2 regions of the Bacillus sp. AL-1R genome follow, and region 2 is predicted to be linked to the other one. Evidence: predicted binding sites of a transcription regulator. Region 2 holds the regulator's gene; the other holds the start of a gene.
What was found. The regulator Rex, encoded in region 2, represses fermentation and respiration genes when NADH is low (regulators of the CRP and FNR family bind a similar motif). The targets are predictions, from matches to a motif close to TTGTGAAATATTTCACAA.
Positions count from the first base shown of each region.

Region 1 (4,573 bases), 1.6 Mb from region 2:
AACATCCACATCCCTTTAGCGGCGTCCATTGCTGATCCACCGCCGAAAGCAATAATCGTGTCCGGTTCAAATGATATCATTCTATCTGCACCCTTTATTACAGTAACATCTGAAGGATCTGGTTCTACATCTGAAAAGATTTCAATCTGAACATTTCCTTGTCTTTTCTCTAAATAATATTTAATCACATCAACATAACCTAGTTTAACCATTGCTTCGTCTGTTACAATAAATGCTTTTTTAATATTAGGCATTTTTTCTAAATACTGTGTTGAATATTTTTCAAAATAAATTTTTGGTGGTAGTTTGACCCATTGCATATTCATATTTCTTCTTCCCAATTTTTTAATATTTAATAAGTGTACAGTTGTTACATTAGACGATACTGAGTTTTTACCATGCGATCCACAGCCTAATGTAAGAGAAGGAATAAAGGCGTTATATAAATCTCCAATTCCACCATGTGCTGAAGGAGCATTTGCTATGACACGACATGCTTTCATTCTTAATCCAAACTCTTTTTGAATTTCTTCATTATTGCTATGAATAACGGCAGAATGTCCTAATCCACCAAGCTCTAACATTTCTCCACAACGTTTAAATCCTTCTTCTTTATCATTTACTTTAATTGCTGCTAAAACTGGGCTTAATTTTTCTCTTGTTAAAGGTTCCTTCTCACCTACACTTGTGCATTCAACAATAAGAATTTTTGTATCTTCAGGAACAATAATGCCAGCAAGCTTAGCAATTTCATATGCAGATTTACCAACTATGTCACCATTTACAGCACATGTAGCTTCATTTATGACTAGCTTTTCTAATTTCTTTTTATCTTCTTTTGTAGCATAATAACAATTATTTGCTTTTAATTCTGCTTTCACTTCATTATAAACTTCTTTATCTACAATAACGGCTTGTTCAGAAGCACAAATCATGCCATTATCAAATGTTTTTGAAAGAATTAGATCATTCACTGCAGATTTTATTTCAGCAGATTTCTCAATATAGCATGGTACATTACCAGGTCCAACCCCTAAAGCAGGTTTTCCTGTACTATAAGCCGATTTAACCATACCAGCACCACCAGTTGCTAAAACAAGTGCTACTCCTTCATGATTCATTAAACATTTTGTTGCTTCTATTGAAGGGACTTCAATCCATTGAACACAGTTTTCTGGTGCTCCAGCTTTAACTGCTGCATCACGAACAATTCTCGCTGCTTCTCTACTACATTTTTGTGCGGAAGGATGAAAAGCAAAAATAATTGGATTTCTTGTTTTTATTGCGATGATTGCTTTAAATAAAGTAGTTGATGTAGGGTTAGTTGTTGGTGTGACCCCTGCAATAACCCCTACAGGTTCAGCAATTTCAGTTATTCCTGTTTGCTGATCTTCACTTATAATCCCAACTGTTTTATTATCTTTAATTGAATTCCATATATATTCAGTCGCAAATATATTTTTAATAATTTTATCCTCATAGATTCCACGATTTGTTTCCTCAACTGCCATTTTTGCTAGTGGCATATGTTGATCTAAACCTGCTAGAACCATCGAATGTACAATTTCATCGATTTGAAGTTGATTAAAGCTTTCAAATTCCTTTAATGCTTTTTGTCCTTTTACGACTAAATCATTTACCATTTCAGAAGCGTTACTAATTTCATTTACAATTTTTTCTTGAACAGCCATTTGGCTCTCCTCCTCTGATGTCGGACAGTAATCACCATATTGAAGCTTCATTATGTCCGATTTATAATTGTGAAATATTTCACAATTCTATTTACAAATATAATATATATCCTTTTGATTGAAATTGCTATGTCTAATTTGTGAAATATTTCACATTTTGTATATTTTCCTTTCTTTCCTTACTTTTAACTTCTTGTAGATTTTTGTTAATTCTTTTCTTTTTTCAAATATTTTCGCATATGATAAAATTAAGAATAAGTTCTCATTGAACTTATTTTTCACCTGTTAGATTTTTCTAACAAAACTGGTATAAAGGACGTGTAACCATGATTGCTCGAAGGAGCATTTGGCAACGTAAAGACTTATCCTACACTTAGCAGTTTTAATTTAGAGAACCAAAAGAACTCTAAAATAAAACTGAAGGTAGGCGAAACTATGGTTGACAGGCGATTATGTTATTTCTTCAATGATATATAGCTATGTAGTTAGAAAGCCAAAAAACTAACTACGAGCTCTATATGTACGTAGTTAGTTTATAAGCTACTTTTAACTACTAACTACGAAAAGAGGAAATAACAATGAGTAACAATCGTTTGGGTGAGACCTTAATGATTTTAGTTGGTTCATTTATTTTAGCCACTACACTGTATCATTTTCATTATCAAAATAATTTAGCTGAAGGTGGATTTATTGGTATTGCTTTATTAGTAAAAAACGCTCTAAATATATCACCTTCAATTACAACCTTGCTACTTGATATTCCAATTATCTTAATCGCTGGATTGTATTTAGGTAGAAAATTATTAATTAATACGACTATCGGTGCAATTTCATTTTCTGTTTTTTATTCTATAATAGAAAAAACATCTTCTAATTTTACATTTAATTTTGGAAGTCATCTTTGGATACCCGCTATTTTAGGTGGAATTTTCGCTGGACTTGGTTTAGGGTTAATTCTAAGAAGTGGTGGTGCAACTGGTGGAGATGATTTAATCACAATCATAATGAGCAAAAAATCAAAAATATCGATCGGTAAAGTATATTTTATTTTTGATGCTATAATACTTCTTTGCTCACTATCTTACCTTTCTTGGAATGAAGTAGGATATACCATTCTTTCTGTTGCAATCTGTGCGAAAGTAACAGAATTGGTCTATGAAAGTAAATTTCAAAAAGAATCTGTTACAATTAAAACGAATGAAAAAAGATTACATGCTTAATGCATGTAATCTTTTTTTGATTCTGAAAAATCGGTGAGCTCATTTAAAACATTTTCGGCAGCTAGATCGTAAAGACAATCTTTAAAAAGTATTGCTAGTCTTCGATAATCATTATATTTATCTAATAGCTCGTCTACAGATGTGGCATTACCGATGCTTGTTTTCTTTCCTTCTTCCTGCTTTTTAGCAAACTTAATTGTAAATGTGCCAAGTTTCTCAAACATTGAACCGTAGAAATCATCGAAGTTCGATACGCTTATTAATTCATCTTCTTCAGCGTCAACTTGAAGACCATCAAATTCTCGTAAGAGTTCGTAAATAATGCTACTGTACTCATCATTTAAATAAATACTTTTTTCGATCCTGTACCCGATCACTCGATAGAAATGACCATCATTCTTCACAAATTGAACAGTATCATTTATTTTAAACTTAAAATACTTAAACATTGAACTTCACCCCTACCAATGTCTTTTATCATACTATTTACAAAACACTATAGATACTATACAGACAAAACTTGACAAATTTAAAAAACTTAGCTAAATCCCTTGCATTCTTGAAAATAATTTAGAAAATTGGTAACCTATACGTACAATCCAACTTTATTAATAACTTTTAATCATAATTTAGGAGGTGGATTCTGCCTTGCTAACCGATAACGACAAACTTCTTCTAGATGATTTAACAAGTTTAATGATTCGAGTTCGAAAAAACTGGCAAAAAACTGATGAGGAAGTTAAAAACTCCTTAACTCCACCAAAGTATTTGCTTTTATATTTAATTTATAAAAATCAAAAAATTACTGCTTCAGAACTTGGAAGACAAATTGGATTATCTTCAGGTTCTATTACAACTGCTGTTAATAAATTGGTTGATAATCATTTAATTTCTCGAAAAAGAGATAGCCGAGATCGAAGAGTTACATGGCTTGAATTAACTGATGAAGGAAAACGGTTGATTGAAGAAATCTTCAATTTCAGACAAGAATTATGGCAAACTTTATTCGAAAATCTTTCACATAGTGAAAGAGATCAATTTCGATTCTTATTAAACAAATTAATCTCAAACTAAAAAGGTTATCTCCTAGAAGATAACCTTTTTAATTTGAATTATTTATTTACCAGTTTTCAATTCTGTCCAATACTTATCATATAATTCTGTTTGGTCCCCGACATCTTTAATCCAGTTGGTAGCATCCGTTTGTGCTTTTGTTACATTAATAAACGGATTTTGTTTATACTCTGCCGAATGATACGGTTCTGATTTACTATTTGGATCAGCATAGCCAATCGCCTCATAATTTTGTGCACTTACTTTTGGGTCATATAAATAATTAATAAACTTCTGGGCTAAATCTTTTTGTTTAGCATCTTTTGGTATGGCCAAAGTATCTGCCCATCTTGAAGATCCTTCTTTTGGTACAACCCATTTAATATCTTTAAGCTCTTTTTGAATATAGGCAGCATCTCCGGACCATACTTGACCAATCCATGCATCTTCAGTAATAAACTTTTGTTTTACTGTATCCGTGTCAAATGCTAATAGGTTAGGAGTTAATGTTTTTAAATTGCTATAAGCTTTTAACAATTCGTCTTCATTTGTTGAACTATTTGAATAACCATTTTTAATTAATCCCATTCCAAATACTTCTCTATTGTC
Region 1 is NZ_CP197469.1:1,323,410-1,327,982, reverse strand. It holds gene adhE (bifunctional acetaldehyde-CoA/alcohol dehydrogenase) at 1-1,691, opposite strand, end outside; gene ACSBO6_RS06080 (YitT family protein) at 2,270-2,911, shown strand; partial or broken gene ACSBO6_RS06075 (YodN-related protein) at 2,908-3,045, opposite strand; partial or broken gene ACSBO6_RS06070 (YodN-related protein) at 3,171-3,360, opposite strand; gene ACSBO6_RS06065 (MarR family winged helix-turn-helix transcriptional regulator) at 3,560-3,985, shown strand; gene ACSBO6_RS06060 (polyamine ABC transporter substrate-binding protein) at 4,028-4,573, opposite strand, start outside.
Region 1: adhE (bifunctional acetaldehyde-CoA/alcohol dehydrogenase) is a predicted target of Rex. The motif match lies at 1,759-1,776, and genes of this name have one in related genera.

Region 2 (4,573 bases):
TAATTAATGGAGAACCGAATTTTTTCTCAAGAACTACGTTACGTCCTTTTGGTCCTAAAGTTACTTTTACAGCATCAGCTAAAGCGTCTACACCACGTAACATTGCGCGACGTGCTTCTTCACCAAATCTAATGTCCTTTGCCATGAAAATGACCTCCTTATAATTTAAAAGATATATTTTTTAATTTAAGTATTTTATTTTATTAACCTATAATTGCAAGAATATCGTTTTCGCGAAGTACTAAGTATTCAGTACCGCCGTACTTAACTTCTGTTCCTGAATATTTAGAGAAGATAATGCGGTCACCTACAGATACTTCTAAAGCAACGCGCTCACCATTTTCAAGTACTCGACCAGTACCTACTGCAACAACTTTGCCTTCTTGTGGCTTTTCTTGTGCACTACCTGGTAACACGATACCACTAGCAGTTTTTTCTTCAGACTCAACAAGCTCAATTACAACACGATCACCTAATGGCTTTAACATGCGTAATACCTCCTCAATAATCAAATCATTATTTTTTTAGCACTCATGTGTATTGAGTGCTAACACAATTAATAGTTTAAATAATATTAAAAAATTTTGCAAGCCCGAAGCAGGCACTTTTCTTGTCGAAATTTAATAAGTTTTATTTATCAACTATCAAAAGTAAAATAAAAAGTGAAAATTTCTTTTAAGAAACATAAGAAACGAGTAAAATATGTACGTGTTGTTATAAACCTTTTTGTTATGAAAAATATCAACACAAAGGAGCTATTGTATTGAAAACTAGAGATTTATGGATTTTATTAACGTACGTCGTTCTTCAATATTCAGCGGTATTCGGAGTTCCCTTTTTATTAAAAAGTAACTTATACGTTGGAGTGGATCGGAAAACAGCTTCTCTTGAAGCGGTGGCATTATGGGGTTGTATTAGTTTCGTAACTGGATTAATTATTATACTTCTCTTATTACACAAGCCCATTTATGAAGGAATAAAGAGTTTTAAAACTAATTATCGTACAATAATAAATTGGGTTATTTTAGGTTACTTCATAACAATGCTAACTCAAATTGTTTGTAATTTAATTTTAATTTATGTACTTGATTTACATAAGGGCTCAGAAAATACTCAAAATATCATAAACATCGCTAAGCTTAATCCAGCTTTTATTGTCATACCAAGTCTAGTTGCACCAATTTTAGAAGAAGTTATTTTTCGTGGAATTATTTTTAAAAGGCTTTATAATCGTTTACCATTTATTATTTCTGCTGGGATTAGTTCAGCGATCTTTTCACTTATGCATGGAGACTTACCCTTCTTTTTGTCATACTTTCTAATTGGTTTTGTATTTTGTTACCTGTATAAACGAACAAACTCAATTTTGGTTCCAATCTTAACACATATGTTAATGAACTCTTTTGTTGTTTTTCAGCAGATTAATTTACATTAAAAAACCCCCAAGAGGGGGTTTTTTATATATCCAGTAATTTTATTGTTGTAAAAAATATGCCAATGTTTGCAGTTCAACTGCTAAGTCTATATGATGAATGCGAATATGTTCTGGTACACTAATTCGTGCAGGTGTGAAATTTAAAATTCCTCTAATATTTTTTCCATTTAATCGATCAGCTATTGATTGTGCCACTGGTGCAGGAACAGTTAAAATAACGATTTGAATATCTTCATTCATAACTTCTTCTAGATTTTCTAAATTATAAACAGGTACTCCACCTATTTCAGTACCAATTTTATTTGGATCAATATCAAATGCCATCTCAATTTTTGTATTATTATTTTTTATAAAATTATAGTGTAAAAATGCAGTTCCTAAATTACCAACACCAATTAATGCAACTTTCATAACTTCATGCTGGTTAAGCGCTTTCGAGAAAAAAGTTAATAAGTAATTTACATTATATCCATAACCTTTTTTACCTAGTGCCCCAAAATAAGAAAAATCTCTTCTGATTGTAGCGGAATCTACCTTTACTGCTTCACTTAACTCTGCTGAAGAAACTCTTTGTTTACCTGATAAAGACAAATTCTTTATAAAACGGTAATATAAAGGTAGACGTTTAGCAGTAGCTTGTGGAATTTTAATTTGTTCCGAATCCATTTTTTAATCCCCCACTTACTGTAATTCTTTTTACTATGGTGTGTAATTTGACCTTATTTTAGTAATAAAGTACTTGTTCTAATGTAAAATATACACTATATTTAAGAATTTTGACAGTCTACAGTTACATAGATAAAAAATTTTGCAATGAGGTGTTATCAATGATTCTTTTACAAGTAAATAATGTCTCAAAGTATTTTGGTAGTGACATTATACTTTCAAATATAAAATTAGAAGTTCAAACGAGTGATCGAGTTGCCATTGTTGGACGTAATGGTGCTGGAAAATCTACATTATTGAAAATCATAGCAGGTGAAATATCCTATGATGGCGGCGAAATAAATAAGCCTAAAGACGTTACTGTAGGATACCTAGCCCAAAACACTGGTTTACAGAGTGATAAAACGATTTGGGAAGAATATTATTCTGTATTCAATCATTTAGTAGAAATGCAAGATAATATGAGAAAACTAGAAGTTAAAATGACTAAGGAGGAAGTCTACTCTAATCAATCCGTTTATGACAAGGTTATGAATGAATATGATCATCTACAATATACATTTAAAGAAAACGGCGGTTACCAGTTTGAAGCAGATATTCGTTCAATCATTAGTGGTTTAGGTTTTAGTAATGAAGATTATGAAACAAAAATCTCTTCATTAAGCGGTGGACAAAAGACACGCCTAGCATTAGGTAAGCTATTACTGACAAAGCCAGACTTGTTAATCTTGGATGAGCCTACGAACCATTTAGATATTGAGACCCTTAGTTGGTTAGAGCGCTACTTACAGTCATATCCTGGCGCAGTATTAATCGTTTCCCATGATCGATATTTCCTTGATCAAGTTGTTAATATTGTTTATGAAATATCTAATCATAAGCATCAACGATTTGTTGGTAATTATAGTAAGTACCTTGATTTAAAGGCAGCTCAATATGAACAAGAATTAAAACAGTTCGAAAAACAACAAGATGAAATCTCTAAACTTGAGGATTTTGTGCAGCGTAATATTGCTCGTGCCTCAACTACAAAAAGAGCTCAAAGTCGTAGGAAACAATTAGATCGAATGGTTCGATTAGACAAGCCACTAGGAGACGAGTCTTCAGCTAATTTCTCATTCACAATTGAAAAACAAAGCGGCAATGATGTGTTGTCTGTACAAGATTTATTTATTGGTTATGAGCGTATCCCAACAATCAATCAGCCGATGAGATTCGTACTGAATCGAGGCGATAGTGTCGCATTAGTCGGTCCAAATGGTGTTGGTAAATCAACATTACTTAAAACGATTATTGGAGATTTAGAAAAATTACAAGGAACGATTGATTTTGGTGCAAATGTTACGGTTGGTTACTATGACCAGGAGCAAGCAAAACTAACTTCTAATAAGAGAGTATTAGACGAACTTTGGGATGATTATCCGTTAAAGGCCGAACAAGAAATTCGAACAATATTAGGGAATTTCTTATTTTCTGGTGATGACGTGACAAAAATCGTTAACACTTTAAGTGGTGGAGAAAAGGCAAGATTAGCTTTAGCAAAACTTATGATGAAAAAAGCTAATTTCCTAATCCTAGATGAGCCTACTAACCACTTAGATTTAGATAGTAAAGAAGTATTAGAAAATGCTTTATTAGATTACCCTGGAACAATTTTATTTGTTTCTCATGATCGTTACTTTATGAACAGATTATCCACAAAAACTTTTGAACTAGCAAAAACAGGATTATCAATTTATTTGGGTGATTATGACTATTACCAATTTAAGAAAAACGAAGCATTTGAAAAAGAACAAGCAGAAAAAGAGGCTACATTAGCACAAGTTAAACAATCCTCGCAACCAATTTCTGATTATCAACAAGACAAAGAATTGAAGAAAAAACTCCGTCAAACTCAGCGTCGTATAGAGGAAATTGAAAGTAATATATCGCAAATTGAGCTTGATATAGAGACGATCGAACTAGAATTATGTAAGCCAGAAGTCTACGGTGATTTTCAATTAGTACAGGAATTAACAACTAAGAAAAATGACTACGAAGCTAAGTTAATAGTCCTAATGGAAGAATGGGAGAACTTACAAGAATAATGATTAAACGGATAAGCCTTTTTGCTATCCGTTTTTTCTTATCTACATATTTATCCACATATATTCAATTGTAATTTAGCTTTTACACAGGTTTATACACATTATCCACAGAGAACCAATAATGTTATTCACAGTTTTGTACACATAGTTTAATAAGTTCTTAACAAATAAAAAGTACTTATCCACATTTTATAAAAAAATTGTGAATAAGTACTTCTTACATATTCTCTAAATCCAAACCTGGATTACCGTTTAATGCCAAATTACCTAGTTTCCCTTGTTTTAAACGGATAAATGCAGCAGCGCCAATCATCGCGGCATTATCAGTACAAAGTGATAGAGGTGGTATAACTAATTCAATATTACTCAAGGCATCCATCTCTTC
Region 2 is NZ_CP197469.1:4,208,115-4,212,687, forward strand. It holds gene groL (chaperonin GroEL) at 1-145, opposite strand, end outside; gene groES (co-chaperone GroES) at 204-488, opposite strand; gene ACSBO6_RS19970 (CPBP family intramembrane glutamic endopeptidase) at 764-1,435, shown strand; gene ACSBO6_RS19975 (redox-sensing transcriptional repressor Rex) at 1,475-2,101, opposite strand; gene ACSBO6_RS19980 (ABC-F family ATP-binding cassette domain-containing protein) at 2,263-4,188, shown strand; gene tsaD (tRNA (adenosine(37)-N6)-threonylcarbamoyltransferase complex transferase subunit TsaD) at 4,406-4,573, opposite strand, start outside.